DNA from 4 places in the Shewanella sp. MF05956 genome. Region 3 is predicted to be linked to each of the others. Evidence: predicted binding sites of a transcription regulator. Region 3 holds the regulator's gene; each other region holds the start of a gene.
What was found. Region 3 encodes sigma-54, which starts transcription at its own class of promoters, with help from an activator protein. Its sites were predicted from a motif close to GTTGGCACGNNNNTNGNNT; they were not measured.

Region 1: AC19MX_RS12955 (DUF1328 domain-containing protein) is a predicted target of sigma-54. The motif match lies at 868-886, and genes of this name have one in related genera.
Region 2: hmpA (NO-inducible flavohemoprotein) is a predicted target of sigma-54. The motif match lies at 6,992-7,010, and genes of this name have one in related genera.
Region 4: flgA (flagellar basal body P-ring formation chaperone FlgA) is a predicted target of sigma-54. The motif match lies at 4,738-4,756, and genes of this name have one in related genera.

The regions. Positions count from the first base shown of each region.
Region 1 is NZ_JCAYNV010000010.1:186,152-194,278, reverse strand. It holds gene arsJ (organoarsenical effux MFS transporter ArsJ) at 1-650, shown strand, start outside; gene AC19MX_RS12955 (DUF1328 domain-containing protein) at 1,027-1,200, shown strand; gene AC19MX_RS12950 (hypothetical protein) at 1,357-1,551, shown strand; gene AC19MX_RS12945 (diacylglycerol kinase family protein) at 1,621-3,264, shown strand; gene AC19MX_RS12940 (FRG domain-containing protein) at 3,839-4,744, opposite strand; gene AC19MX_RS12935 (sigma-54 interaction domain-containing protein) at 5,397-6,758, opposite strand; gene AC19MX_RS12930 (hypothetical protein) at 7,019-7,513, shown strand; gene AC19MX_RS12925 (BON domain-containing protein) at 7,687-8,127, shown strand, end outside.
Region 2 is NZ_JCAYNV010000011.1:92,648-100,774, forward strand. It holds gene AC19MX_RS13465 (flavocytochrome c) at 1-1,755, shown strand, start outside; gene AC19MX_RS13470 (DUF7010 family protein) at 1,853-2,422, opposite strand; gene AC19MX_RS13475 (DUF1499 domain-containing protein) at 2,612-3,361, opposite strand; gene AC19MX_RS13480 (type II secretion system protein) at 3,597-4,118, shown strand; gene AC19MX_RS13485 (DUF2798 domain-containing protein) at 4,417-4,908, shown strand; gene AC19MX_RS13490 (DUF3861 domain-containing protein) at 4,959-5,255, shown strand; gene norR (nitric oxide reductase transcriptional regulator NorR) at 5,309-6,889, opposite strand; gene hmpA (NO-inducible flavohemoprotein) at 7,074-8,127, shown strand, end outside.
Region 3 is NZ_JCAYNV010000003.1:263,253-271,379, reverse strand. It holds gene AC19MX_RS04910 (ATP-binding protein) at 1-1,262, shown strand, start outside; gene AC19MX_RS04905 (transposase) at 2,216-2,467, opposite strand; gene AC19MX_RS04900 (hypothetical protein) at 2,488-2,640, opposite strand; gene AC19MX_RS04895 (HPr family phosphocarrier protein) at 3,311-3,580, opposite strand; gene rapZ (RNase adapter RapZ) at 3,601-4,464, opposite strand; gene ptsN (PTS IIA-like nitrogen regulatory protein PtsN) at 4,461-4,904, opposite strand; gene hpf (ribosome hibernation promoting factor) at 4,907-5,194, opposite strand; gene AC19MX_RS04875 (RNA polymerase factor sigma-54) at 5,219-6,703, opposite strand; gene lptB (LPS export ABC transporter ATP-binding protein) at 7,112-7,843, opposite strand; gene lptA (lipopolysaccharide transport periplasmic protein LptA) at 7,840-8,127, opposite strand, start outside.
Region 4 is NZ_JCAYNV010000016.1:100,976-109,102, forward strand. It holds gene flgE (flagellar hook protein FlgE) at 1-824, opposite strand, end outside; gene flgD (flagellar hook assembly protein FlgD) at 885-1,667, opposite strand; gene flgC (flagellar basal body rod protein FlgC) at 1,692-2,108, opposite strand; gene flgB (flagellar basal body rod protein FlgB) at 2,111-2,509, opposite strand; gene AC19MX_RS17050 (CheR family methyltransferase) at 2,646-3,479, opposite strand; gene AC19MX_RS17055 (chemotaxis protein CheV) at 3,544-4,464, opposite strand; gene flgA (flagellar basal body P-ring formation chaperone FlgA) at 4,924-5,631, shown strand; gene flgM (flagellar biosynthesis anti-sigma factor FlgM) at 5,705-6,034, shown strand; gene AC19MX_RS17070 (flagella synthesis protein FlgN) at 6,130-6,555, shown strand; gene AC19MX_RS17075 (chalcone isomerase family protein) at 6,702-7,274, opposite strand; gene AC19MX_RS17080 (DUF2947 domain-containing protein) at 7,414-7,893, opposite strand.

The DNA of each region.
Region 1 (8,127 bases), on a different contig from region 3:
GGCTAATGAGTTTACTCAGCTTAAAAGCCGATTTAGGTAAAGCCAAAAACAAGCCTAAATTTACTGATATGTTCTCAAAAAGCCCGGCAATTAATATGCTGTCGGCGGCGCGGATGTTTTTGTTTGGTGCCCGCGACGTATGGTTTGTGGTGGCATTGCCGGTATTTTTAGCGGTAACCTTTCAATGGGATCATTGGTGGGTTGGCGGCTTTATGGCCAGCTGGGTCATTGGTTACGGCATAGTGCAATCTTTTGCACCGTATTTTACAGGTAAAAAACAAGGCAAAGTGCCAACAGGGCGCTCGGCCTTTTTATGGGCGACTTACTTACTACTTATTCCAGCAGCGATTGCATTAATGCTGCATTTTGACTTTTATATTCATGTGACATTAATTGCTGGATTGATGTTATTTGGGGCGGTGTTTGCGATTAATTCATCGCTGCACAGCTACCTTATTGTCAGCTACGCCGGACATGATGGTGTGTCACTCGATGTGGGCTTTTATTACATGGCCAATGCCATGGGGCGCTTAATTGGTACGGTATTGTCGGGTTGGGTATATCAACAATACGGCCTAGAAGCCTGTTTGTGGATCTCGAGTGCATTTGTTGCTTTAGCGGCGGTGATATCCGTTAAATTACCAAGATAAAGATGCGGTAAATCGTAAATCAATGTCATAAAAAATAGGGTTGCCATTGTTGGCAGCCCTTTTTTACATCTGTTGGTTTCCCATTAGGTTTTGAGCCTGAAACTCTTACCGAATAGTCGGTAAAAATTGCTTATGTAGGTTTGGGTTTCTGATTTCCCTTTTAATCCGCATAACTTTTTATTTTATTAATTTCAGGTGCTTATGATTGTTTTTGAAAGTTGGCACGATGCTGGCTTTAGTTAGTATACGAACAATGAGAAATATACGAACGATGAGAAGTATATGAAACACAGACATACAGAGTTCATCGCACGTACTAATATCGTTTATGCATATTCAGTACATTTAAGACAAACCGTATACCAAGGAGGTTTTTATGTTGGGCTGGACATTAATGTTTTTAGTGATAGCAGTGATTGCAGGTCTATTGGGTTTTAGCGGTATTGCAGGTGCAGCCGCAGGGATCGCCAAAATTATTTTCTTTATCTTTGTGGTGTTGTTGTTAATTTCGCTTGTGTCGAATGCGCTGCGTGGTAAATCACCTCGCTAAAAGTCATTTAAATAACAGGTATCTAAACAATAGTCATTTAAACAGCAGCCATCTAAATAATAAACATGGCTTAATTGTTAATTAAGCATATCTTAATATAGCTAGTAGAAGCATCTGCCAGCAATTAAGTCTTTACCATCATCAAGGAGATGAATTATGAAATTATTAAAATTAATCACAATGGCAAGTTTTATGGTGTTATTAACTGCCGGTTTATCAGCATGTTCAGATAACAAAGCCGAAAATGCCGGTGAGAAGGTCGATGAGATGATTCAAGATGCGGGTAATGCAGTTGAAGATGCTTGTGAAGATGTAAAAGAAGGCATGAAAGCCGAAGATCCAGACTGTTAATAATATAACGGCACTCATGCATTAGGCATGAGTGTCGCTTTTTATTATTTCACTCCAGGAGGACCGATTATGCCGACCCAAATCCACATTAAATATTATTACACCCTTGGTACTTTTATCGCGTTGTGTTTGTGCATCGCATTACCAAATGTAGTGCTGCAAGTGGCGTTTGGCTGGGTGGCATTGTCTTTAGCTCTAGTCAGCTCTGCGTATTGGTTTAATAGCGCGGGGATTTTTCGTAAAAGCCAGGATGGCAGTATCCCGTGGTATATCAGTTGGAGTTTTGTGCCGTTTTTAATGGGCTGTCAGGCGTATAACGCGTGGGCAAGAAAGCACGATAAAGTGCCGGCAATTCAAAAGATAGATAAACAATTGTATTTAGCTTGCCGTTTGTTTCCAAGCGACGTTGAGCAATTAAAACGTGAAAAAATAGGGGCTATTTTAGATGTGACCGCCGAGTTTGATGCACTTGAATGGACCTTAGTGGACGAAAATATCGAGTATTTAAATATTCCGGTGTTAGACCATAATGTGCCAACCGTTGCGCAATTAAATCAAGCCGTAAACTGGTTACACACTCAGGTACGCAAAGGCAACAATGTGGTAGTGCATTGCGCCTTAGGTCGAGGCCGCTCAGTATTAGTGTTAGCCGCGTATATAGTGTGCCGCGATAAAAACCGTCAGTTTACCGAAGTGCTCAAAAGCATTAATGATATTCGCCAAACGGCACGCTTGAACAAGTGGCAGTTAGCTGGCGTTGAAAAAATGCATCAAAAGCAGCAAATTAATATCCATAAACAAGCCTGGTTAATTATTAATCCTGTGTCGGGCGGCGGTAAATGGCACGATGAAGCCGATCATATTAAACAAACCCTATCGCGCTATTTTCAGCTTAATGTGTTGTACACAGCCAAAGATAAATCGGCGGTGCAATTAGCCGAACAAGCTAAAGCCAAAGGTGCTGATATTGTTATAGCCTGTGGTGGCGATGGCACGGTTAACGAGGTCGCCTCAGTGTTGGTCGACAGTGATATTTATTTAGGCATTATCCCAATGGGTACCACTAATGCGTTAAGCCACACCTTATTTGGTGTCACAAGTAAGTTAATACCCGTGTCGCAGGCGTTAGATATTTTAATTCAAGGTCATCACCAACGTATTGATACCGCAGTGTGTAACGACACCATTATGTTACTGCTGGTGGGGTTAGGGTTTGAGCATAAAATGATTCAAAAAGCCGACCGCGAAACCAAAAACGACATGGGCCAGTTAGCGTATTTAACTGGTTTATGGGAAGCCATTGATGAAAATCAATCGCTATCGATACGCTTACAGCTCGATGATGGTGAAACCCACACTATCGATACGACCAGTTTAGTGGTTGCCAATGCCGCGCCATTTTCCAGCGTATTAGCTCAGGGTAATGGCGAACCGATTATTAATGATGGTTTACTCGACATTACCTGGATTGAGGCAAGTGAGACTTCGCCACAACAATTGCTCAGTATGACCGAGTTATTGTTTGCAGGCTTAACAGGCAGCCGAGACCAAAACGCTGCAAATAGTGCGATTCATCATCAGCAGGCGAAAAAAATCTATTTAACAACCGATACTCAGTTTAAGTACGTGATTGATGGCGAGCTGTTTGAGGCTGATGATATGCGTATTGAGGTGAAACCTAAGTCGTTGTCTGTGATGATTCCACAAGGGTAATTTTCATTTTATGGCCTCAGGCCACACCAATTTTCAAACTCCGTTTGAATCAAAATCGCAAGGTTCCACCCTGCACGGGCCAAAAGGGGATCAACAGCAATCCCCTCTTGGATCACCCCTGCCGTTCCGGCAACATTTTCGCTTTTTAACCAAACAACAGCAGCGAAAAAATTGCGACGGAAAATTATCCAGCTTTGGACCGCATTTTTTGCCTGCTTCGGCCTTATTCGAAAATGCTAACGCTTCAGATGGGGCGTCCCTTCCCCTCCAAAGCTAGCTGGCCGTCCATGGCCAGCTCACGTCATTTTCTTCAACGACCTCAAGTTCAGAGTTGAATTAGGGTATTTAAAAGCTAAGACCAACTCGTTTTTGAACATAAATGAGGATCTTTACCCTATGTAGATAGCGAGGTGTTAGAAAAATTATGGGCACAGCAACGTTAAGGGATGAGTGCCAAATAAAAAATTGTCTAGGCTTATTTTTCCCGAATTAATTAGACACCTTTATCAAATGTGTAACTCTCACTTTTTCAGATTGAATGTCAGTTCAAATCGATATTAATACCGTTCACCGATTAAACGGTCTTTTTTAATGGGAGTGTTATAGTTTTGTATCTTTGCTTTTTGCTTCCTTGCCGGACTGTCTCAATCGCACCTAAAACAGAACCTGTTATATCAGGAAATAGCGTTCTGTTATTTATATTCATTTTATCCAAAACATTTAAATATTTATTACGTTCCGATTCTGTGCACTTAAAGGTTATCTTTCTTAAAAGGGGAAATGGATATGCATGAGTAATCTTTCTATCAATTCGTTCACGCCAAACCTCTAAAGAATTGTAAAAGGCATGCTGTGTAAAGAAGCCTTGCTGAAATGGTTGTCTTTTATTGTATTGATTAACACTATGAATCACATCTAATCGAGGGAATTGCTGCTTTAACATATCTTCGTCAAGTAAAGTTTTACTTTGCTTTGGCCAAATATAAATTTCAATGCAATCATTAAAATGGTCTACAACTTCTAGATCTAATACCCATAAACTTCTAGATATTACTAAGTTTTCTGCTGGTTTATTATTTTTTTTACTTGGATACTGCTCTGATAATGCAAAAAAAACAGCTACGTATGGTGAGTGTGTCCAATCGAGTAATGGCGTAGGTAAACCATAATGCTGGCCAAATTGAAAAATATCTGTTTTATTAATTATTTCTTCAGGCAAATCACCATTAACGACTAAATTTTCTGTAAATTCTTTTTTCAACTTACTAAGAGTTACTTGTCTTGTTTCCTCATCATTAATGCCCAAACTTATACAAAAACGAACAAAGGTTGATTGCAATGGCCAACTTGAATCACCCTGTCCTCTAAAACCAATTCTGTCGTTGATATTTATTAAGTGCTCACTGATATAATCAAAGAGTAGTTTTGTTGACTCAAGTTCAAGTTCTTGTAGTGATGAGTTTGTTTCGTATTCTTGCATCTTATCCCTATATTCCCTTAATTTGCTTTAGTTGAGTACTGTGACGTGGAAAAAGATATTGGCTAATATTTTGTAAATAACAGCAGTAACTTGGAGCATATCATTAGATAAAATCATCTGTATAGCAATAGCTCGCAACTCATTTTGGGGCATAAATGAGTTACGTATATTGCTTGCAACGGTCAAAATTCAACTCTGAACTTGAGGCCGTTGAAGAAAATGACGTGAGCTAGCCATGGATGGCGAGCTAGCTTTAGAGGGGAAGGGACGCCCCATCTGAAGCGTTAGCATTTTCGAATAAGGTTGAAGATGGTTACAAATGCGGTCAAAAGCTGGATTCAACCACGTCGCGAAATTATCGCTTTTCAGATAATTTTGATGTGGCGGCTGGGAGTTCCAAGAGGGAACAGCCGTTGGTTTCCTCTTGGTCTGGTGTGGGCGAAGCGCCACGACGTTAGTGGCCGCAGGCCATATGTACAAAAGTACAAAAGTACAAAAGTACAAAAGTACAAAAGTACAAAGCTAACACCTGGATCCCGGCTCAAAAGCACTGCCAAGATGACAATATTGGTGTGTCCCAGCTTAAAAGTATTGCCGGGATGATTAGGTTGGTGGATTCCAACTCAGAATCACTTCTGGGATGATGAGTTTCTTAATCTTCTGAGCTGGTTTGGTCTTCGTATTTACTTAGTTTGTTGTACAAGGTTTTGACACTAATACCGAGTTGCTTGGCAGTGTCATTTTTATTGCCGGCGGTTTGATCGAGTGCTTGATAAATTGCGACTTTTTCAAGTTCATCTAAACGCATACCTGCGGGGATTTGGACATCGTCTTCCGCTGACTCGGTAGACGGTTCTAACGGGTTAATATTGATATGGCTGACATCAATAATGTCGTCGGCAAGAATATAAGCGCGTTCGATTGCATGCTTTAACTCTCGCACATTACCTGGCCATTTTTGTTGTTGAATAAGAGCTAAAGCATCGTCGGTAAAGACTTTACTGAGTTTTTCGGCAGCATTGCGGTAGGCTAAAAAGTGCAGGGCGAGTCCGCTAATATCGTTGCCACGGTCACGTAACGGCGGCACGTTGATAGGGAAATGCGCTAAGCGGAAATACAAATCTTCACGAAAATGTCCGTTTTCAATGGCTTTAGCGGGATCGCGGTTGGTTGCTGCCACAATACGCACATTGGCTTTTTTTACATTAGGGCTGCCGACTTGGCGATATTCGTTATTTTCGAGTACCCGCAACAGTTTAACCTGATGCTCGAGTGGCATTTCGGTGACTTCGTCTAAAAATAACGTGCCACCCTCAGCTTGCTCAAATACGCCTGAATGATCTCGATGTGCGCCTGTAAACGCGCCTTTCACATGGCCAAATAATTCACTGTCGACTAGTTCTGGGCTTAATGCGCCACAGTTAATGGCAATAAATGGCTCGTTAACACGGTTGCTGGCTAAGTGAATCGTATTGGCAACCAACTCTTTGCCGGCTCCGCTTTCACCAATAATCAATACGTTACTGTCGGTTACTGCAACCTTACGCGTCGTTCTGTACAGCTTATGCATGGCTCGTGATGAACCCACTAGTAAGCCATATTGATCAAGTTCGCTTGAAAAAGGTTGGTGTTTTTTAGCCGATTTGGTCACTAAGTCTTGGGCAAAATCTTCTAAGGTATCGTCAATCAACGTCATATCGTAAGGCTGGCGAAAATGATAACCCGCCCCAGTCGCCATTAATTTGTCTAGGTTGGGGTTCGGTTTGCCTTCGCTTAAAAAGATAAATTCGATATCAGCCATTAATTCGCTATTGGCGATATCGAGATAGTCTTGTTGGCTTAAATTGGCGAGTTCGATAATGGCCACATCTACGGCATTGTCTTCAAGTTGAGCTAACCAAGGTCGCTCGATGCTACTGGCTATTTTATTGAAATGTTGGCAACTCGGAATTTGTAAGAGCTGAGTTTGTGTTTGCGGCTGGCGCAAATGGTAAAAAAGTACTGGACGACCCATGCCGATATCACTCCCTGTCTGTTAATAACCAATGTATGTCGAAGATGTAGATTTGACAATTACAGGCGGTAATTTTTTCCTGTTCGGCGTTTCCCCCGAGGCTTGTTTATTAGCATAACAATTTAAAATCAGTAGGTTAATTAAACTTTGTCAATGTGCACGGATTATGCAAGTAAACATAATGACTTAATTTTACATTTATTAGCAAGTCATCATGCATGTTAATGATAATCATTAACTAATGATAAGGAGATATGACGTTGAATAGAACACGATCAAATGAGGTTATGCACGACGGAAGCGACTTATGGTTACTCAATGAAGCCATTGATTTATGCCAAGCAGGGCAACAGTTTTACACCCAGGCCACAAAGGGGGCCGACGACTACAATATCAAACGTATTTTTAGCCATATGGCAGAGATCAGAAAAAGTATCTTAAGCCGACTAACGGCATTGTTTAAGCAGGTTGAGCCGAGATATCCGCAAACGATTGAGAGTATTAATACGTTAAGGCCGTCACTGAGCCCTTTTTATGCCGAAGCAGAGAGAGCCATAGAACAAAAGCGTTTGGCAAAAGCCATTAAGGTACTGGTTACCGCAGAACAGTATGTGTTAAATCGACTGAAACTTGCCGCTAAGCGTGCCAATAGCCAACAAGTCACCCGGCAATTGGCTGAGGGCATCGCATCGCTGCAAATAAGCTGCGACAGCATGAAAAACTTGCAGTTTAACGAGTCGACTCCATCACCCTGAAAATTTTACATCATGTCGGTAAAAAAGTCCGATACTCACTCACTGCTATTAACGGATTTACAGTGGAATAAAATAACAAGTTAATTTAAAACAGTCAGTTATAAAACTTGGCACAGTTCGCGCATTACCTAATATGTAAAACAGCATTAACACTAACAATGGAGAATATCTTTATGAAAAAGACTACATTATCAGTATTAACAAGCATCGTTCTTGGTTCAATGGCATTTACTGCAAACGCAGCTCAAGATTGGCAGGATGATGCAAAAGATGCATGGATTGATGGTAAAGCTGAAACCACGTTACTGTTAAACACCAACTTAAATTCTTTTGATATTAATACCGACGTAATAGACGGTAATGTGACCTTAACGGGTAAAGTAAACAGCAGTGTTGATAAAGCGCTGGCTGCAGAATTAGTAAAAAGTGTCGATGGCGTTAACGAAGTTAATAACGAATTAACGGTGATGAAGCAGCACCACAGCGACAAAGATCATGACAGTGATACTTTAGCCGACACCTTAACTGACTCGAAAGTGGCAACCGTGGTGAAAACGCGTTTATTATTTTCAACCGACATATCGGGTACCGAGATTGATGTAGATGTTGAGAAT
Region 2 (8,127 bases), on a different contig from region 3:
TTAATGGGTACCGCAGGCCTAATGGGTAATGCCGTAGCCGCTGACAACTTAGCCGACTTCCATGTACAAAACCAAGAATGTGATAGCTGCCATACAGCAGATGGTGAACTCTCAAATGACAGCTTAACTTATGAAAATGCGCAATGTGTATCGTGCCACGGCACATTAGCAGAAGTGGCAGAAACTACAAAACATGAACACTACAATGCCCACGCCTCTCACTTTCCTGGCGAAGTGGCTTGTACTTCATGTCACAGCGCTCACGAAAAATCGATGGTCTATTGTGACTCTTGCCACAGCTTCGACTTTAACATGCCATATGCTAAAAAATGGCAACGTGACGAACCAACTATTGCAGAATTAGCCAAAGACAAAGCAGAACGCCAAGCAGCACTAGCAAGTGCACCACGCGACACAGTTGATGTGGTTATTGTCGGTTCTGGTGGTGCTGGTTTCTCTGCTGCGGTAGCAGCACATGACAGCGGCGCTAAAGTAATTTTGATTGAAAAAGAACCCGTGATTGGTGGTAATGCTAAGTTAGCAGCCGGCGGCATGAATGCAGCCTGGACTGACCAACAAAAAGCCAAAAACATAACTGACAGCCCAGAGTTAATGTACAAAGACACCATGAAAGGTGGCCAAAACATTAACGACCCAGCTTTAGTTAAGATTCTAAGCTCACATTCTAAAGACTCTGTTGATTGGATGACAAAAATGGGTGCCGACTTAACCGACGTTGGCATGATGGGCGGCGCATCAGTTAACCGTTCACACCGTCCAACCGGTGGTGCTGGTGTAGGTGCTCATGTGGTACAGGTACTTTACGATAATGCGGTTAAACGTAACATTGACTTACGCATGAACACTCGCGGCATTGAAGTACTTAAAGATGATAAAGGCAGTGTAAAAGGTATCCTCGTTAAAGGGATGTATAAAGGTTACTACTGGGTTAAAGCTGACGCGGTTATTTTAGCAACGGGTGGTTTCGCTAAAAATAATGAACGTGTTGCTAAGCTAGATCCTTCGTTAAAAGGCTTTATTTCTACTAACCAACCTGGTGCTGTAGGTGATGGTTTAGATGTCGCTGAAAATGCAGGTGCAGCGTTAAAAGATATGCAATATATCCAGGCGCATCCAACACTGTCTGTTAAAGGTGGTGTGATGATTACCGAAGCGGTACGTGGTAATGGTGCGATTTTGGTTAACCGTGAAGGGAAGCGTTTCGTTAACGAAATCACGACTCGTGATAAAGCCTCTGCAGCCATCTTAGAACAAACAGGTAAAACAGCTTATTTGATTTTTGATGACTCTGTACGTAAGTCTCTGTCTAAAATTAACCAATATGTCGGTTTAGGTGTGGCTCCATCGGCTGACAGCTTAGCGAAATTGGGCAAAATGGAAGGTATTGACGGTAAAGCATTAACTGAAACTGTCGCCCGCTACAACAGTTTAGTCACCAGCGGTAAAGACACTGATTTTGAACGTGCAGACTTACCACGCGCACTAAACGAAGGTAACTACTACGCTATCGAAATCACACCCGGTGTACACCACACTATGGGTGGCGTGATGATCGACACTAAAGCCGAAGTGATGGATGCTAAAAAACAGGTTATTCCTGGTTTATACGGCGCGGGTGAAGTAACCGGTGGTGTTCATGGCGCTAACCGCTTAGGAGGCAATGCGATTTCAGACATCATTACCTTCGGTCGCTTAGCAGGTGAAGAAGCAGCAAAATACGCTAAAAAGAACTAAGCAATATCGAATTAACTGATTTGCTAGTATCAGTGAAGCCACAGCTCAATGCTGTGGCTTTTTTTATGTTTATACCTATTCCATTGGTCGTATAGAGCTAAACACTCATGCTTAGTTTTTGTTGCTGGCGCCAATGAGACTGCATGATGGGTATGGTAAAGCCATAGCATAAGACCACGATTAATGGCTGAATTTGGAAGCTTAATTCTGGCCAAAGTTGAAAGGCTACAACACAGGCAATAGTGCGAACAATAGCGTGAACTATGGCCACTTTTTGCGCGGCAATCACGCCATGAACTAGCCACATCAATCCCGTCTGAATCGCTAATACAAAAGGTAATGCGAGATAATTTTCCATAAAAAATGGAATGCTGATGCCAAAGGTTAAAAAGCTCATCCCTACCGCAGCCAGAAATACATTTTCAAACCAATTACGGTTAGCTTTTTTCTTAAACGAGATATTCTCACCTGTTAGTCGAGACACTCCCATAGCCAAATACACAATAGAACCGGTGCCAATAAAAACCGCTAACACTAACTGCGATGGCGGTAATATAAAACTGAGCACAAACAATACACTCCAAACAATCATGCCAGATAACGGCATCGCTAACGCGCGTAGTTGACGGTACTCAATTAACTGCTGGTCCAATGATTTATGTTGCATGATAAAGCCTCCTTGTTGGTATGGATTTATTATCAGCAAAACACTCATCGAGCAGTAGTGTGCTTTGTCAGCAATACGCCATGACAAATGTCATCTGTTGCAACTGTCTTAAAGGCAGGATTTTTAGCCATAAAAAAGAGCACCTAGGTGCTCTTTCGATAAACTTACCGCGTTCATTCCCTGTTACGGTTATAACTGCTCAGTAAATCGTTGGCTAAACTCTTGAATACGCTTTGCATTTACACCCGCATCGCCAATGCCGATACGTGACACACTGCGTAAATCAATGCGACTACCCTGCTCTGAACTCGTCACAACGACAACAATATCGTCAGCAAAATTGAAAAATGGCGTTCTCGCTGTAGCTTCAAAACGCAGTGTTTGCGGTTGTTGCTCCACAATAATCCAGTCCATTTCGTTGGCGATACTGAGTGCTTTTTTAAACGCCGCATCGGAACTTAACTCCGACATAATAGGCTTGATATAAGGAAAGGCTTTTAGCTGCTGCGCAGCAATTTCAGCCCCGCCGTAAACTAAAGTATTTTTAGCGCCTATTCGGCTGTCGGTTAAAAACACAAATTGCGGCGGTGCATCAGTATTTGTCGTAATATCATGAATAGGAGGGTACTTTACTGGCTCGATAATAAGCCCCTTCAACATGGGCGACAACATCGCAATCCCCAATACCAATGCTACGACTGACTTTGCAGTGCCTCGCGCTTTAGGGCTGTCAGTCTTAATCATCATACCGCTGACTAAACTGATTAGCGCCAATGCCACCACTATATATCCGAGCACATTGTGATATTTACGGCTCGCAATAAAGCCCGTTATTGGGTCCCATAGTCCCATCGACGAACCAAAAATCATCACACCAGCCGCGATGACCGCAACCAATGCAACTACCAACGCAATATGACTAATAACATTTTTTTGCATTACATCCATCCTGTAAAAGAAACTTATGATTTATAACTATATTGACCTGCATTTTTGAGAAATAATTTCTGCTCTCACATAAAAAGGTAAAAAATGGTACTGTTACGACTCTATATAACAAATATCAGCACATTGATTATTCAGTAATACTTATATGCTATTCAAATTTGTATCCACCGTATTGTTAGCGTTATCTTAAATTTTTCTTATTTTTTCATACAAATAGGTACCAACGATGATAAAGCAGGCTTCTAAACAATCTGGCTTCACACTCATTGAACTCGTCGTAGTCATTATTATTTTAGGCATTCTTGCTGTCACTGCGGCACCTCGCTTTCTAAGTTTAAGCTCCGATGCAAATAAGGCGGCACTTCAATCAATGGGAGGTGCTATCAAATCAGCAGCCAATTTAGTGTACGCTAAATCTGTCATTCAAGGATTACAAAACAATGCTAAAACAACGATAGATATCGATGCAGATGGGATTGATGATTTAGAAATTTCATACGGATACCCAAGTGCTAATAGAAATAATAGTATTTCAAAAATTATGGGAAGTGGCTTCGACAATGATTGGACTTGGTCAACAACCTACGGTGATACTCGTTTTTGGTTAACCACTGCATCATTAGGTGGACGTTCTGGCGTTTACGTAAATCAAACAGCGGTATTAAACAGTGGATGCTACATACTTTATGATCCGGTGACCACAATAGGTTCAAGTCCAAAAATATCTTACGTTACAACTGATTGCTAATAAAATAATATGACTAATTTAAACCTCAATATCTTTGTTTTCGATATTGAGGTTATCTGCTGCAAAGTAAAAACGCCTCCTACCAACCAGAAATAAATACATATCAAAACCTTACAAAAAAAGTAAGATTTACCTACAAAAAACACCTCTCTATATACCTACTTCAACGCCATCCCAAACAAGCATAAAATTAATATATTCAACACAACAACCAAACTAGTTGACATAATCAACAACATTGAATATAGTTGACTAAATCAACCTAATTCATTTCCATTTTAATCACTTGAGAAACAAAATGCATGCACAACCCGTTATGCCATTAACCCAAGTAGGCCCAACGAAAACCCCGATCATTTATAAAGTGCTAGTGGTGTTTGCCATGATGACCTTCATGGGCGGTTCACTCATTGGTTTAATGACCTATATCAACATCGGATATAGCGAGATGTTTTTCAATGATTGGTTAACATCATTCCTATTTGCGGCAGTAACCGTGATGCCTGCGGGATTTATCTTAATGGCTTTGTTAACTCAAATTGTTGAAAAGTGGCTACCTGATACCAGCGAGAAAAAGCGCAACATTATTGTCGGGCTGTTTATGGCACTGACGATGGAGTCTGCAATGGCCTTATCGACTTCGATTAATAATATTGGCTTTAACAGTTATTCTGCACTGTTTAGCCACTGGCTTGATGCGCTACTCGCCGCGCTGCCATTAGGCTTAACGTTAATGGTGATTACATCATTAACCATCAAACCTAAAATTGAACGATTTTTAAAAAGTTAACTTATTTACCCATAAACTTATTTACCCATAAACTTATTGAGGAATTCAGCATGAGCAAAGAAAACCAATATCGAATTACCGTCGAGCAAATTAATCCAGATAACGAAGCCGCTCAACCATTACAGTTTGAATTCCAAGACCGAGAAGATCTGTTTAAACTCGTTGAGAACCTTAAAAAAGGCAGTGGACTCCCGGAGTCAGAAGCCACTATCTTAAGTGTTGGTTTACGTTTGTTAGGCCCATTAATGATGCAAAACCGTAAACACCCGCTGTTTATCGATTTTATGCCGCACTTTAAAACATTTATGCAAAACTTAAAAACCACCATTAAAAGTGCACTGAGTTAATCGTTCATTATTTATGGCTAAATACCCAGTATTGAACACTATACCCCACGGGTTTATAACAACATAAACCCTGCATTGGGGTCTATATCCAAACGGCGCATGGTACGAATAAGGTTGCTTCGGTCAAGTTTTAACGTTCTGGCTACCGCAGCCAAATTACCGCGCTCTTTAACTAATATCGCTTGAATAATTTGGCGCTGATACTCATCGGTTGCATCGCGTAGCCCGTAAATTTCTGCATCTGCTAATGCAATTGATGAAGGATTATCAACGCTGTGCGTTATAACTAACTCTGATGTAACTTCTGGTTGATGTGCAGCAAACTCCATTCCAAGATGCGCACAATTAATGCTAATAATGCTGGCAAGACGACCTTGCTCGCTTATTGCCCTTAATGCTGCCCGACTCAACAGATGCTCTAACTCACGTACATTTCCAGGCCAATCATATTGCATAAGCTGTTCGATTGCCGTTTGCTGTAATCTCAGTTTGGCTACGCCCAATTGATGCTGACTTTTTTCTAAGAAATATCCAGCCAGTAAAATAACGTCTTTACCGCGTTCGCGTAAGGGCGGCACAGGCAAAGGATAAACACTCAAACGATGATACAAATCAGCCCTAAAACGTCCTTCTTTCACTTCTTGCTGTAAATGGCGATTAGTTGCCGCCACAATCCGAACATCGACGACAATGATCTTGTCACTACCGACGCGTTGAATTTCACCATTTTGCAGTGCCCGCAATAACTTAGCCTGTACAGCTAATGGCAGCTCGCCCACTTCATCTAAAAATAACGTGCCACCATCAGCCAGTTCAAAACGACCACAGCGATCGTTCACCGCCCCAGAAAAAGCCCCTTTAACATGACCAAACAATTCACTTTCTACAATGCTTTCAGGTAATGCTGCGCAATTGATTTGTACCAGGGGTTGTAGATTACGCCGTGATTGTTGATGAATACTCTTCGCGACTAACTCTTTACCCACGCCGGTTTCACCGGTAATCAACACCGACAAATCACTGCTGGCGACTGTATCTATATCGGCTTGTAATGCGTTTATAGCCGCACTCTTACCAATAATCGTTGAGGGGCCAAGGGTTGCCTGAGCAACTTGATGGCTTTGCTCAATTTTGGCCTCAAGTGCTTCAATATATTCGCTGGTTTTAATCGCCGCGGCCACCCCAGCAATATACGCTCGGGTTTCTGTAGGATTAAGTGCATCAAAACTGCCCGCCTGCATCGCATCGAGGGTGAGTACGCCCCACACTTTGCCATCAACATAAATAGTGCTACCCATACAGTCATGTACGTGTAACTGCTCACTGCCGTCGTCCACCAAACCGTCATAAGGATCGGCTAGGCTGGAGTCGGCATCAAAACGCGTAATGTGTGGGCTGGCGAGTATTTGTTGTAATCGCGGATGATGATGAATAGAAAACTGCCGAGCAAGCGCTTCTTGTTTGAGCCCAACCACCGCGACAGGCACCAAATAATCTTGCTTGAGTTTTAATAACGCCACGGCATCACAAGGAATAGCACGTTGAATCGCTTTAATAAGTCGTAAATAACGTTCCGATTTAGCCAGATCGCGATTTAAATCTTCTACAATATCAATGAAAGGAGAAATATTCATAGCAAGTCAAATTAACCTAATTTAGGTTAATTTGACACACTTAATGATCTAGGTCAATTTAACCTTTAACTATATTACCGTATATAAAACAATTAGATAAATATTGGCACGTTATGTGTAATACGAGAGTATCGCAGATAAATAATTGAAGTTTATCGCAATTTAATCCCAGAAGGACTCATCAATGTTAGACACTGCAACCGTACAAATTATTAAAGCCACAGTGCCAGCACTGCAAATTTACGCTAATGACATCACTAGCCATTTTTATCCTTTATTGTTTGCTCAGCACCCTGAAGTGCTGCCGTTTTTTAATCAAACTAACCAAGGTAAAGGCACCCAGCCTAAAGCATTAGCGAACGCAGTAATTGCCTATGGCGCCAATATTGATGAACTCGGTAACTTAAGCGACGCTGTGAGCAAAATTGTACAAAAACATGTTGCATTAGGTATTTTACCTGAGCAATACGACGCAGTGGGCAGCTGCTTATTACAAGCCATTAAAGCCGTATTAGGTGATGCCGCCACAGATGAAGTGATTGATGCATGGGCCAAAGCATACGGCCAATTAGCCAATATCTTGATTGCTGCAGAAGAGTCTATTTACACGGCCAACGAGCAAAAAGAAGGTAGCTGGCGCGGCGAGCGTGAGTTTATTTTAGTGAAACGTGAAGATGAAAGTTCACTGATCACCTCATTTTACTTTCAGCCTTTTGATAACCAAGGCTTACCCGATTTTGAAGCTGGACAATTTTTAACCATCGTGTTTGACGACATTGATGGTATTTCAATGCGTCGTAATTACAGCTTGTCTGATGCAGCAGGCAAAGATTACCTCAGAATTAGCGTGAAACGAGAGCCAAATGGCATAGTATCCAGCCATTTACATAATAATATTCAACTTGGTGATAAAGTGAAGTTACGCGCACCGAGCGGTGACTTTACCTTACGTAAAAATGCAAAACCATTAGTGTTGCTCACTGGGGGCGTCGGTATTACGCCCGCCATCAGCATGCTCAATACAGCAGCAGGTTCTGGCCGTGATATTCGCTTTATTCATGCCGCGATTAACAGCGACGTGCACGCCTTTAAGCAGCATGTAGATACTCTTGCCGCTACCAATAGCAACATTACACCACTATACATTTACAGCCAGCCACAAGCGCATTGCCAACCGCATGCCACTGGGTTTATTGACGCCTCAATCATTGAAGCGCAATTACCGGCAGACCGCGATG
Region 3 (8,127 bases):
AAGGCTTGATTTTATTGCTCGACAGCGTTGATCTAAGGCACAGGAAGTTAATTTGTGACCCTTATCGAATCAAGCAGGTTTTGGTTAACCTTATTGGCAATGCGATTAAGTTTTCTGTGCAAGGGCATGTGATTGTAAAGGTCAGTACGCGTGCTTTTGATGACCAACCCGACAATATTAATGTTGAATTTTCAATTACTGATAATGGTATTGGTATCACGAAAGAGCAGCAGAAAAAATTATTTAAACCTTTTATTCAAGCTAACGGCTCAATTACGCGTGATTTTGGCGGTACTGGATTAGGCTTATCTATTTCTAAGCAATTAGTCACCTTGCTGGGTGGCGATATTGGCGTGAGTAGCGTGTTGGACCAAGGAAGTACCTTCACGTTTAACGTGTGTGCTAAACAAAATCGCGACATACACAACAACCCCATAGTGTTACCAATGGCTAATCAAGCTGTGCTGATTTTTATTGCTGATAAACTAACGGCCAGCATGATGCAAAAACATTGTGAGTCGTGCTCTGCCAATGCGACCCTCATTCAATCGTATCAGCACCTTGTCGATGAATATGCACTACAACATGCAGATGTAGTGATTGTTGATAACAGTTTAGTGACGGGAAAAACGAAGCAATGGCTCGAACATTACCAAGCCTCAAAAGGTGCTTTGTTGCTAATGATTGGTCGCGATGAAGTAGACGTTACAATGCTTGAAAATGCTCATTGTAAGCACCTAATTAAACCTGTACTGCCGATTCAGCTGATGGATGTTTACCGTAAACTGTTAAGTGAAAACAGTGAAAATACTTCTTTATTGGCACAACCTGATGACAATCATACTCCAGTAGTCAAAGATAAAAAGTACAGCGTTTTAGTGGTTGATGATAACCAAATTAATCGGATTGTAGCCGAAGGGTTGTTAGAAGAATTACCGGTGATTGTCCATACTGCCAATAATGGCGCCGAAGCAATAACCTTTTTGCAGAACATCAAACATAAAAATGAGTTGCAGTTAGTCTTAATGGATGGACAAATGCCGATATTGGATGGCTATAAAGCTACAGAGCTTATCCGCAACGGGGATGCTGGCGACGTTATGGCTGAAGTGACTATTATTGCGATGACAGCTGATGCAATGGCTGGCGATCGCGAAAGGTGCTTAACCATAGGGATGAATGACTTTATTTCTAAGCCGATAGACAAAGGGGCCTTTTTACATAAAGTGATGTATTGGCTAGAACAAACAGAAACGCGTTAGCGAGTATTGAAATTGACTATTTTTAGGGGGATAAACACCCCTTTATAGAGTGATAAAAATAAAAGCCCCAGAGCATCCTTTGCTTTGGGGCTTTTGTTTGCATTGCTTGCGCTTTTTGTCGTTATTGCTCAAGTCTCTTTATCCTTCTTAGAGGATATTATTGATGACCTAAAGCTCAATTCTGCCAATGGCATGAATAAAAATGACGTTATTGGATATAGAGTCTGGGGACCCAATAACGCCTGAACTGTCGCGTTAATTACTCGTGTTCGTTACAGCAACACACGGCATTAACGGTAAAAAATAAAGCGGCAAGGATGCAAGATATTGTGCGCTTATTATTAGTTTGTTTGCTGTGTTATCGACATGCTGGGGGCGAGTGATAATACGGTCAAACATCCTTGCCATAACATGGGTAGAGCGGCGTTAAATGAATCGCACTGCATCTACTCGAATAAAAATGACGTTATTGGATATAGAGTCTGGGGACCCAATAACGCCTGAACTGTCGCGTTAATGACTGTGTTCGTTACAGCAACACACGGCATTAACGGTAAAAAATAAAACGGCAAGGATGCAAGATGTTGTGCGCTTATTGTTATTAGTCTGTTTGCTGTGTTATCGACATGCTGGGGCGAGTTGATAATACGGTCAAACATCCTTGCCATAACATGGGTAGAGCGGCGTTAAATGAATCGCATTGCATCTACTCGAATAAAAATGACGTTATTGGATATAGAGTCTGGGGACCCAATAACGCCTGAACTGTCGCGTTAATGACTGTGTTCGTTACAACAACACACGGCATTAACGGTAAAAAATAAAGCGGCAAGGATGCAAGATGTTGTGCGCTTATTATTAGTATGATGTTGTTGCTATTTGCTTTGTATTATCAGTTCGCTGGGGGACCAACTGACAACACACTCATACATCCTTGCCAAAACGGTTTTGGCTTAACTTGCCATTGTTTGTAATTGTTGACTTAACTGAGTAATTTTTTCCTGTAAAAGAGCGATCTCTGACATTATTGCACCGCGTTTTTCAGTTTTATGGCTTTCGCTATATTTGACCCATTTATATACAGTTTTTGATGACACACCATATTGTTTGGCGACATCAGATAATAGGCGGTTATGTACCTTAACTTCGCTAATCACTTGATGTTGAAAGTCCATTGGATAGTGTCTCGCAGTTGAAATACTCATCTTATTTATTCCTTAATGCTTTATTTGTATTTGCTTGAACGGGATTCAACTTCATCCCATTGGCTGCAACCAAGATGCGCTAAGAAAAAAATGTTTTGACGGCATTGTTCAACCAGCTTAGCGACCATGCCATTAACTGATTTGATGTTCTGACCTAGGTTCATTTTACTCATCGCTATCTCCTACAAATGACAATGGACTGCTTAAAAATTAAACTACTACTTAGTAGGTATCCTCTCTCTATATGAAAACTGTATGCCAACTTTTTAAATTAATTTAAACTGTTTAAAAACAATTATTTATAGTCGTTATTGTGTTTTGCAATATTGGCTCGTTTGTTTTAATTGGTGCAATTGCACTAATTTGGTGAACTAGCCTTAGGGTGATGGCTGTTTATTGAGAGGCATTATGGCGGTAATTTATGGCAGTAAAAGGTTATGTAAATGACAAAATGAGGACATTACGTTTGTCATTTATATGAGGATAAATAATAGTGCATTAATGTTCATTGAAGACGCGCTTAAAAACTGCTTAAGAGCGTCATTCTCAACGTTAAAGAATAAGTGTACTTTAGTCAGCGCACGACAGAAGAGGGGGAATACCAATCAGCATTAACAAGTGACCACACTGAATGTGTCCAGTGGTTTTTGATTAAGGCATAATGATATATAAGGCATTATATTCAATTTGAGCGGTAAATAATTTACCGTGAAATGTGAGTCGTATACGATGAATGGTAATTGATGAATAGTGGGCTGTAAGCTTGAATATCATTGTCAAAAAATGCCACGAGAGAGTACAACTGACGTTTGTTAAGTGCTGTTAGATAATCAGTGCGACGCGTTAGCCGCCTTCATCGAATTTATCGTTAATCAAATTACACACCGCATCTAATGCCACTGCTGCGTCTGGACCTGTTGCTGTGACAGTGATCATTTTTCCGATGCCACTTTCCAACATGAGCAATCCTAAGACGCTAGCGGCACTGGCTTGTTTGTCTGCTTGAATTAGGGTGATTTCAGCATCAAAGTCAGCAGCCAGTATCGCTAGTTTTGTGGCTGCTCGTGCATGTAAACCTAATTTATTTGAGATGGTGACTTGGCGCTCAAGCATGGCTAGCACTCCACATAGGACTAAAGCTGATCTTCACTGATATTTAGCTCTCTGTGGCGGGCGTTGACTGTGTGTTTACTGCCTTGTCTAAATCGCTTAGCGAGTTGGTCGGTGATATAAACTGAGCGATGTTGTCCGCCTGTACAGCCGATGGCGATGGTTAAATAACTGCGATTATTACGCTCTAAATGTGGCATCCAGGTTTCGAATAGATTTTCGATTTGCCAAATAAACTTATTCACCAGAGGCTGACGGCCAAGAAACTCTTGCACAGGCTCATCAAGACCTGTTAATGGTCTTAATTCTATTTCCCAGTGCGGGTTAGGTAAAAAGCGCACGTCGAACATAAAGTCTGCTTCGGTCGGCATACCGTGTTTAAAGCCAAACGATTCAAAATTAATCACTAACTCTTTATCAACACTGCCAAGCAATATTTGTCTTACTTGATCGCTTAGCTCGTAAATATTGAGTGCCGATGTATCGACATAGTGATCAACCATTTTGGCGATAGGTTCGAGTAAGCGGCCTTCTAATTTAATCGCTTCTTGTAATGAAATATGGTTTTTAGATAGCGGGTGTAATCTGCGGGTTTCGCTGTAGCGTTTAAGTAAAACTTTGTCGCTAGAGTTTAAGAAAAAACTGGTAATTTCGGTATCAGGTTGCAGTATTTCAAGTTGTTCTTGAAGCACTTTGCCTTGTTCGGCAATATTGCGCACATCAACACTAATCGCTACTAGGTCATTACTGCCTTTTAACTGAGCCAATAAGGTGCCAATTAGCGGCAATGGCAGGTTATCAACACAGTAATAGCCTAGGTCTTCTAGTACTCTTAATGCTACTGATTTACCTGAGCCTGACCGTCCTGATACGATAACAAGTTTCATGCCGTAATTACCTGATAGAGTTCTGTTGAATCGTGGATTTTACGCAGCTGTTTTAGTACTTGTTTGTCGCTGAGTTTTTGGGCCATCGAGGATAAGGTGCTTAAGTGTTGTTGGCACTGATCTGCAGGAACTAATAATGCAAATAAGATATCGACAGGTTGTTTATCGATGGCATCGAACGAAATGGGTTCTTCGCATTTTACAAAGATCGCAATAGGGTGATCGATTGTCGTTAATCGGCCATGAGGTATTGCAATACCATTACCTATACCTGTGCTACCCATTTTTTCTCTTGCGATAAGGCTTTCAAACACCTCTTGCGAAGACAGGGTCGGGTACTGGGCAGCGACTAAATCGCTGATAAGTTCCAGTACCTTTTTCTTACTGCCCGGTGTGGCACAGGTGGTGCATTCCGGCTGCAGGATGGTACAAAGTTCCATCGTTAGTGTTTTGTATACTTCTCTTTGTGTTTAATTACCTGACGATCGAGCTTATCTATCAGGGCGTCTATTGCTGCATACATGTCTGTATGTTCTGACATTGCAAAAATTTCTCCGCCCTTTAGGCTGACTTTAGCTTCTGCTTTTTGTTGTAATTTTTCTACGTTGAGTACAACGTGAACATTATTGATCTGATCGAAGTGTCGTTCAAGCTTTGAAAACTTTTCCTGAACGTATTCACGTAAAGATTCGGTTATTTCAACATGATGCCCTGATAAATTGATCTGCATTACACTTCTCCATTGTTGAGTGATTTATAAACTCTTACGTTGGTTTGAGGGCGGTATCATCATTGCCTCACGGTATTTTGCAATCGTACGACGAGCAACGTTTATGCCCTGTTCGGCCAGTAGTTGAGCCATTTTGCTGTCGCTAAGCGGCTTTTTCTGGTTTTCTGCTGCAACCAACTTTTTAATAAATGCGCGGATTGCTGTCGATGAACACTCTCCGCCATCATCAGTGCTGACATGGCTAGAGAAAAAGTATTTTAACTCAAACAACCCTCGTGGGGTGTGCATGTATTTTTGAGTGGTCACGCGCGAAATGGTCGATTCATGCATTTCTACGGCTTCAGCAATGTCATTTAATACCATAGGTTTCATGGCTTCTTCGCCATATTCGAAAAACCCTTGTTGGAATTGCACAATGCAATTGGCTACTTTTAACAAGGTATCGTTACGGCTTTCAATGCTTTTGATAAACCATTTAGCTTCTTGCAAATGACCTCGTATAAACTGAGTATCAGATGGGTTTTTACTGCTGCGAGCCATTGCTGCATATTGCTGATTAACACCTATTTTAGGCATGTTATCTGGATTGAGTTCAACAACCCAACGGCCATTCTTTTTAAATACTGTGACATCAGGGATCACGTATTCGTCATCGACGGCAGTAATCAATAAGCCAGGACGCGGATTAAGAGATTGAATTAAGGTAATGGCATCACGTAACTCATCTTCTTTTAAACGCGTTTTACGCATTAATAATCTAAAGTCACGCCCAGCGATTAAATCCAAATAATCTTTGATGAGCATTCGCGCATTTTCAATGTGCGGGGTTGAGTCTGCATATTGTGACAGTTGAATGAGTAAACATTCACTAAGGTCACGTGCAGCAACACCTACGGGGTCAAAATGTTGAATTCGCTTTAACACCGCTTGAACCTCATCAAGCTCAACATTTTCATCGCCCATAGCTTCTAGTATTTCTTCAGTGCTTTGGGTTAGATAGCCGCGTTCATCTATTGCGTCAATGATGGCTGTTGCGATGGCAAGGTCGGTGTCTGAAAATGGCGTTAAGTTTTTTTGCCACTCTAAATGTTCATATAAGCCTTCGGTGGTTTCCCCTTGAAAAGGCATATCATCGTCGCGCATGCTGGCACTACCAGACCCTGACATCGGTGAGGCGGTATAGACTTCATCCCAGGTCGTGTCCATGGGCATGTCGTCCATGGTTTCTTTACTGATGGATTCTGTGGTGTCGATGGTTGAAGTATCTTTTTCGACACTCACATTACTGTTGTCACTGAAGTCTGTGTCTGATTGATCGCGACTTTCTTTTAAGGGATCTTTAGCTTGAGAAAATTCATCTTCTATTTCAAGCAATGGATTTGAGTCCAGCGCCTGTTGGATTTCTTGCTGTAGCTCCAATGAAGATAATTGCAGCAAGCGGATGGCTTGCTGCAATTGAGGGGTCATAGTGAGATGCTGACCCATTTTAAGTTGGAGTGACGCTTTCATTTACCGCTTATCCCTAGATGATTTCCATAAAAATAACAATCTCGAAAAACTGTAATGGGGTGTCACGTACGTCAATGACATTTCACGCAATTTAGGTATCGTTCAATGGAATGAATTAGATAGGCTAAAAGGCGTATACCCAATCAACTTGAAGATACGTGTTTCAGAGCTTCACCGTGTTTTCAATACTAGGCGCGTTAATGCGGTAATGTAGGCACCTTATAAATTAACGCAACAACGTAGTGGGAACACGGTGAAACTCCCAAGGGGCAAGTTTTACACGCGTTCATGCTGTGTTATTGATTTTGGAAAGGGAACGACCATTAACCGCAATCAATGCCTTGCCTAAACGCGTGTAAATTCTTGCTGAAATCGAGTATCTTCAGGTTGTTTGGGTATATAACCTAACTATAGCTTGAATTGTTCACCTAAGTACACCGCTCGAACTTGTTGATTGCTCAAGATCTCTTCAGGTGTTCCTTCGGCAATTAAATTACCTTGGCTTACGATGTAAGCTCTTTCACATACATCGAGTGTTTCGCGAACATTATGGTCGGTGATCAGTACGCCTAATCCACGACTTTTTAGCTGTTGGATAATTTTTTTAATGTCGATAACCGAAATCGGATCAACACCCGCAAAAGGTTCATCAAGCAAAATGAATTTAGGGTTAGCAGCGAGTGCTCGGGCAATTTCGACTCGACGGCGTTCACCGCCAGACAATGACATGCCTTGGCTGTCGCGAATGTGAGTAATGTGAAACTCTTCCAGTAAATGCTGGAGCTGTTCAATACGTTCGTCATTACTGAGTTCTTTGCGGGTTTGTAACACCGCCATGATATTGTCGTGCACGGTGAGTTTTCGAAAAATACTGGCTTCTTGTGGTAAATAACCAATCCCTTTACGGGCTCTAAGATGCATTGGGTCAGCGGTGAGATCGTCATTATCAATTAATATACGGCCTTTATCACTTTTGACTAACCCTACAACCATGTAAAACGTGGTTGTTTTACCGGCACCATTAGGGCCAAGTAAACCGACAATCTGCCCCGTTTTTACAGTTAAGCTGACGTCTTTTACAACTTGACGCGCTTTATAGCTTTTGGCTAGGTTTTCAGCTGTTAAGGTAATTTGGCTCATGGTTTTATCTGCTTGTTGACAGGGATCTCAGGCAGCTTTTGTTTTGGCGCTGACTCGTCTTGGAAATTTTCTGGTTGAATAATCGTGATGACGCGATCTTGGCCTTTACCGGTACTCTCAGCAATTAACTCTTGGGCTTTAATGTTGTATTTAATTAGGTTGCCCGTGACCTGACTGCCTGCTTGGTCTAGCTTGGCATTACCGGTTAACGTCAGAGTTGTTGTGGCGAGATCGTAACTGATTTCGTTGGCACTGGCGGTACCGATGTTACCGTCGTCGAGTTC
Region 4 (8,127 bases), on a different contig from region 3:
GCACCATTCCAAGCTCCTGTACCACTTGGGTTAGTTGCTGTTGCAGTTTCGCTAAGGGTACCATCACCAACACCATCGCCATCTGCATCTATTTGATAACTCCCTGGAGTTTCCACACTAACCGGCTCACCATCAACAGCATAAAATGCAAGCCAGTTACTCTCCCCTGTATATGAGCCACCTGTAGGTTTCACAAAATAGGTGGTCATAATATGCGACTCACCTAATGAGTCATAGATGGTTACTGAGGTTGAATTGTTGTAGGTGTCAGAATTGTCTGGGTCAAATGCGCTAGGATCTAACGCATCTTCGCCGACATTTAAATTCATTTGCAATTCAACCACACCCGTTTTAACTGGACTACCAGCAGTATCTGGAATTTGAATAGGTTTGGTTGTGGTTAAGCTTACTGAAGTTGAGTTACCTTCGTCATCTACAGGGAAACCTTGTAAAAAGTTACCTGCGGCATCGACCATATAGTTGTCTGAATCGACTTTAAAAGCGCCTGCTCGAGTGTATGATAAATCTTGAGTGCCAACACCAGAAGAGGTAACAAAAAAGCCGCCGCCACTGATCGCCATATCTAATGAGTTGCTGGTAAATTGTAAACTACCTTGGTGAAATTGCTGTGCCACTTGCGAAGTTGATACACCGCCGCCGACCGCCGTTTTACCATTAGAAAAAATTGAGTTTGCGTACACGTCAGCAAATTCAGCACGCGACTCTTTAAAGCCGACAGTGTTTACGTTGGCAATGTTGTTTGCCGTTGTGTTTAAGTCTTTTTGCGCGGCAGAGATACCACTCAATGCAATGTTAAATGACATAATTCACCTCAAAGGTTTTATTCATAATCAACACGTTTATTTAGTAAACTGTAGATAATGTTAAGTTTCAGATACGGCAAGTACGTCAGATAACTTAATACCGCCGACTCCGCGCAAATTCAAAATAGCCCCTGTTGCAGCGGTGCCTAACGACACACTGCTAACATGGGCATAAGTAGATACTGCTAAGTCCTGGGCTTCGCCATCGACTTTCCCGCTCGCCTTAATAGAGTACAATCCCTCTTTTACTGGCGAACCATTTTTATCCAGTCCATCCCAAGACACATCAATGTTACCGCCGGCGCTACCATCAACACTAAAGGTTTTAATGAGCTGTCCGGATTCATCTTGTACACTCACGGTAATAGTTTCCATGGCCGATGGCGTACTAATCACGCCATTTATACCAGGACTCTCAGCGGAAATAATCCCAGTATCAGAAGGGATTAATACCTTACGGCCAACGAGACTCGATGCTTGCAATGCCTGACTTGAGCTCATCACAGTATTGAGGTTTAAAATTTCATCGTTAAGATTTGAAATACCATCAACAGTAGAAAATGATGCCATTTGGGCAATCATTTGATCATTGTCTACAGGCTCAAATGGGTCTTGCATTGATAACTGCTGACTGAGCAATGCAAAGAAGTCTTCTTGCTTTAACAGCTGATCATTCGCTTCAGGAACCGCGCTCTGCTCAGGTAACCGAATTGAATCGAGAAACGAATTACCCGTGGTTAACGTAGTAGTGCTCTGCACTGAACTCTTGGTCACTGCACTCGTATTTGATGCACTGCTTGACGTTTGCGGTAAAGACTGACTGTAAGAATTAATTAGGCTCATAGCTGCCTCCTTGAAAAATCAAAACTATTTACCCATATTGAGCGTTTGTTGCAGCATTGATTTAGTGGCATCTGCTACCTGAACATTCATTTGGTAAGACCGCGAAGCTGAAATCATGTCAGCCATTTCTTCCATTACATTCACGTTTGGCTTGTAAATAAATCCGTCAGCATCAGAAAGTGGATGATCTGGCGAGTACTCTTTAATTAGCGGTTTATCACTTTCAACAATGCCCTTCACCGACACTCCAGGAGATTGATTTTGCTGATTGCTGGCTTTGGCCATTTCTGCTTCAAAAACTGGATGACGTGCACGATAGGTTTTATCGACACTGCTCGACACTGAGTCTGCATTGGCAATGTTACTGGCCGTGGTATTAAGCCTGACAGATTGCGCCGACATCCCTGAACCAGAAACATTAAAGATATTGAATAAACTCATGATTAATCACCTCGCAATGCTTTACGCATGCCACTAAATTTACTTTCAAGAAAACCCAGTGACATTTGATATTCGAGCGCATTTTGCATAAATGCAGATTGTTCTTTTTGCGTGTCGACTGTGTTGCCATCGCCGGTGTCGGGTTGAGTCGGCACACGGTATTGCACGTGTTGCTGTGTTAATGACGTTAAATCAAAGTGCTTTTCGGTGGTTTGACTCATGCTTAAGCCATTTTGATGAGAGCTCGCGGCTTTCATCGCAGAAGCAAAATCCACATCCCGCGCTTTGTAATGAGGAGTATTGGCATTGGCGATATTACTTGAAATCACTTCTGCTCTTTGAGAACGTACGCCCAACGAGTATTGGTGAACACCTAATGCATTATCGAAATTAATCGCCATAAAATTGCCTCCATCAGCTAACTGATAGAATTAAAGCAAGGGTTATGCCAACAATTTCAATAAAGGATGAATAAGTATTTTAAATGAACATGCCGACGAATGCCGGCATGATAAAGCTAGTAAGCTATTTATTTAACTAGGTTTTCTTTTGATAGTAAATACCAGGATTACAACGAACCATATTAAATTCTTCGGTTAAACCGGCAATAGATTCTGACGCACCTAAGAATAAAATCCCTTTAGGGTTAAGTGCGGCAGCAAATTGCCGCAAAATTTTAGCCTTTGCCTCTGGTGCAAAGTAAATCAGCACATTACGACAAAAGATAATGTCGTATTTACCTAATAAACTATAACTTTCAAGAAGATTATGAGCTCTAAAGTTAACCAGACGCTTCACATTGTCTTTCAGTTTCATGTTGCCCGACGGTAAAGCATCAAAAAACTGACGCTTACGTTCATCAGATAAACCACGCGCTAACGCTAAACTGTCGTATTCAGCATTTTTACAACGTTCAAGCATAGAAGGCGATAAATCCGTTGCCTGAATAGATGCTCCGCCAGGCAGTGCGCCAGGCTTACGTTGTTGGTATTCAAGTACCGTCATGGCGAGAGAATAGGGTTCTTGACCTGATGAGCAAGCAGCCGACCAAATCTTTAATGGACGACCTAACTTACTGTACTCAGGTAATAAGGTATTATGCAGTAACTCGAAAGGATAACGGTCACGAAACCATAAGGTTTCATTGGTTGTCATCGCGTCGATCACTTCAGCACGTAACTGGCGCTCAGTCGGTTTCATCGACTTTTTAACCACCTCTGATAATGAGGGTAAGTTATGCTTACCCATCAAAGGGGCCAAACGGCTACGCACTAAATATTGTTTATTCTCGCCTAACACAATACCGCTATGCTGTTCTAAAAACAGTCTAAATTGATTGTACTCTGCTTCAGCAAGTGATTTATCTGTCACATTAACATCCTAAAATAAGTAAGCTTATAGCGCTTAATAATTTACACGCTGTCATTATAGACAGTTATAAGCTCAAATGTTTGTTTACTGCGGCGGCCAATTCATCTGGGTTAAATTTCGCAATAAAATCGTTTGCGCCCACTTTTTGCACCATCGCCTGATTAAATACGCCACTGAGTGAAGTGTGTAGTACCACTTTGATATTCTTCAATTTTGGATCGTCACGAATTTCAGCCGTTAAGGTATAACCGTCCATTTCTGGCATTTCGATATCGGAAATAATTAACGGGATTTCGTGCGATACATCGTCCATTTCAGCCGCGATAGCTTTAAGTTTATTTAAAGCTTCTCGGCCATCTTTGGCAGTATCAATCTGTAGATTTAGCGATTCGAGTGAGCGAATAATTTGCTTGCGTGCCACGGCTGAGTCGTCAATCACCATAATGTGGTAATGCTGTTCTCTATCGATGGTTAGCGTTTCGTTCACTTCTTTACTGATCGCGGTTTTAACCGGAGAAATCTCATCAAGGATTTTCTCTACGTCTAAAATCTCAACCAACTCGCCTTCAATTTCGGTTACTGCCGTTAAATAAGAATAACGCCCTGCACCTTGTGGTGGTGGCATGATTGCAGCCCAGTTCATATTGATAATACGCTCAACGGAACTCACCAGGAATCCTTGCACACTGCGGTTGTATTCAGAAATGATAATGAAACAATTTTCAGTCGACGTGAGTGGACGGCCACCGGTTGCAGCACTTAAATCAATGACCGAAATGGTTGTACCACGAATGTGAGCGACACCTTTAACAAATCGATTTAATTTAGGTAATGTGGTTAATGGAGGACATTGCAGGACCTCTTTAACTTTAAACACGTTAATACCGAAGCGCTGACGACCATTAAGCCTAAACAGCAGTAATTCTAATCTGTTTTGCCCAACAAGTTGGGTACGTTTGTTTACTGAATCTAAAATGCTCGACATAGCGGGGCCTTGTAGTTAACTGTCACCCAAAAGGATACATTTGTTATTAAAATTATCGTAAAGCCTAATTCTTGATAATAAACTTAATTTGTTGATAAAGTTCAATTATCGATAGTAAAACCCGGTTCGCAGTACCCAGTTGCAATATCCACACTACCCGGTTGCAATAATGAATACGTTGTTGATAACACATTTTACTGGCAACGCACACCAGTTAACCATTGCCAGGTCGACTACACAATGAATACTTATCGCCACAACTTATCAACACAAATAGGCATACAACTTGCTTAGATTAATAAACTAGCCGATACGGTATTTTTTTGACGGAGGATAATGAACATGATTCGCCGCCATACCCATCGATTATTAGTCTATTCAATACGTCTACATTATCCGCGTATTAATCGTTTTTCAAAGTATAGGTGCATTCTGGCAAAACAAGCTAGTATCTTCATTATGAAAGTATTTTTTTTATGTTTTTTGTGCTTACTCTCGCTTTCTTTACCGGTATTTGCCAGTGAAGAAGCCACTGCTCCTTCATTATCGACCATTTATCAATTAGCTAAAGAGGCCGTAGAAAAAAAAATTGATGTAGAGTCAAACGCTAAGGTCGAAATTACCCCACAAAATTTAGAAGGAAGGCTGACACCGCCACGCTGCTATCCTCCAATATCGGTTGAGTTAGCCAGCGAACGAGATGTCACTCGAAATAACACCGTTAAAATAAGCTGTGAAACTCCAGATTACGACTACCCGTGGCAGATGTACTTGTCTGTAAGAGTTGATATTCAATATCCTGTTATTGTCGCGACTGAATTATTGTCACCCAATCAGATTCTTAATTCTGATGACTTAGCCATTATGTATGTAGACCAATATAGTTTGAAGGGACAATTCTTTTCAGATAAAGCGAGCCTACTCGGTTCGCGCGTAAAACGTCGAGTCGCTAAAGACTCACCGATCATTGGCAGTAATCTTTGTTTTGTCTGTAAAGGAGACATGGTCTCTATATATGCTAAGACACAGAGTATCGAAATTAAAACCTTGGGTGAAGCATTGCGTGACGGCAATATTGGAGAAGCTATTAAGGTCAAAAATAGCAAAAGTAACAAACGACTAGAAGCTGTAGTGATTGGTGTTGGTGAAGTTGAAGTTAGGATGTAAAATAGATTAAAGTTTTTTCCACGAGCGCCGATAGCCTGTATGGAAAACCTAATACATTACGCTGGAGCCTCACATGGCAATTGATATTAAGCACAATACTGCGACCAATACACAGATGCGCACAGCACGTGACACGCAGTCTACTTCACAAACAAACACTGCTGCGCCACAAAAATCGGCTGCACCCGTTAAAAGTGATTCGGTAAGCATTACTTCGCAAGCGCAACAGCTGCAAAGTGCTCAAGGCAAAATGGCTGCATTACCTGAAGTGGATCAAAAAAAGGTCGCTGAAATTAAACTGGCTATCTCAGAAGGTCGTTATAAAGTCGACCCAGAAAAATTAGCTGCGAATATCGCTAGTTTTGAAGCTGAACTGAGCGGCCTATCGTTCGATAAAGAGTAGCCTAGTCCGTTACTCTTTATTGTATTTTAACCTTTGTTATCGGTGCACTTTTGCATCATAGGAAAGTGTTGACTACGTAAACCAAAGAGTAATATATGACCGATATAACTGTGCTACTTGATGCTCAACATCAAACTCTCACTCTGCTTAAACAGCTCATTACTGAAGAAAAAGACGCATTACTCAAGCAAGATGCTGACAAACTGTTAGCGCTCGCTAAAGATAAATTGCAGCGCATGAGCTTACTCAAGGCAACGGATGAAAAGTTAGCTGCCCACCCAGAGGCGGAAAAGCTGACCTCTGTACCTGAACTTGCCCAAAAAGTTGAATCGGCCAAAGCTATCCTTGCCGAGTGCAAACACATCAACACGCAAAACTCTAGCTTAATAGAGCATAATATTGCCACGATAAATCGTTTAGCCCAGGCGCTACAAGTGAGCCGTAATGCCACTAGCCTCACCTATAACGATAAAGGCAAAACCTCGACAATTTCGAGCTTAGGTAATGATTTTACTGCCTAGGACTAGGACGCTTCGCTGCTAGAGACGCTTCGCTGCTAGAAACTATTAAATCTGATCTAGCACCTAGCAGGACGCAGTCCGACCTAGTATCTAGCAGGACAAAGTCCGTCCTATCAGCGCAGCGACCCTAGCACCTAGTAGAGAATTTACTGCGCTAACATATCCTGCTTTAAACTGTCTTGCGCTGGATTATCACCCAACCAAATCTTTAATAACGCCTGACGAAATGCCTCTCCTGCAATGTTACCTTGAACATGGCCATTTTTAATACTGGTCACGCCCTTGCCTTTTTGAGTCACAAAAGTAAATTGATCGCCCTCAACAATTTCATCGGCAAACAATTGAGTAAATTGTTGAATATCCGTTTTAATCGAACCAATATTGTTATCGGTTGCCGCATCAAAGCCTTCTTCAATCGCATTGCGCATTTTATCTGAGGTGATCATCCCAGAGGTAATGGTTAATTGAATCACCGCAATCGGTTGCTCAAGCACGCTATCTAATTGGTTTACTGTTGCAGGCAAATATAAATTGCCGACATATAAGTCCATAAAAAACTTACTGCGCACGCCTGCACCATTCAGCACTAAGGTTTGATCTGCAAACATCGCTTGATCCGCAACATTCACATCAGCAACCATTTTTGCCTGTACTGCAGTTGGTGCTAACGTTGGCAATAACACCGAAAAAGCCAAACCGATTAACGCATAAAGTTTCATGTCATCTCTTTTAAATAATCTGTTATTCATAAAAGTGGTTATCATCTGTTTTAGTAGAGTCTATTAATCTCGAGTAGACACATAAGCTCTACATACAAATGATTTCAACACCAGGTTGTCATTCATAGAATATGTAGCTCTAACCTCTAACACCTAATTTATATTGACCATTTTGCTCAAACATCAATGCTTGTTTGTGTTTTTGCGCCATTAAAATTGGACCATCATCAAAAAATAAAAAGCATTTCCAGTTACGAACAAACACATCCCAACGGGTTTCTAACACTTGATATTTTTCATAACAGAAATAAATCACAGTATCATCTGGCCATTTAATGTGTTCTAAAATAGCTTCAGGCAATGCATTATCATGAGAATCCCACGCCGACTGCCAATGCTCAGTCGCACTCCAAGCATCCTGCTTTGCTGGCCAATCACCTTTTTCGAATAGTTCCGCACGGCTGCTTTTATTGCTTATCCACTTATTCCATACTTCCATGGCACTTTTATCAGCCAATGGCTTGATCAACGCCTTGTCATCGTCTGACACCGGCAAATCTTTATGGTTAAAAATCCACTTACGCTTATAAAGTTCAAACGGAATATATGAGTGTGACAAACAACTGCTCCTGGCAACATAAAATGAGGCGCAATTATAGCGTTAAAACAAGGTAAACTGCGATAGAGTACAGCAGAAAATAAAGACAAAGATTTAAATGGTCATTACCCAGTAAACGAGGCGGGCGGCAATCACAAAAATCAAGATAAACAAAGTAGAAAAGCATTAAAGTATATATGCATTGCATTTCAGATCATGTTATTGAAAATGCAGGTAAAAGCAGCTTTGGGCATC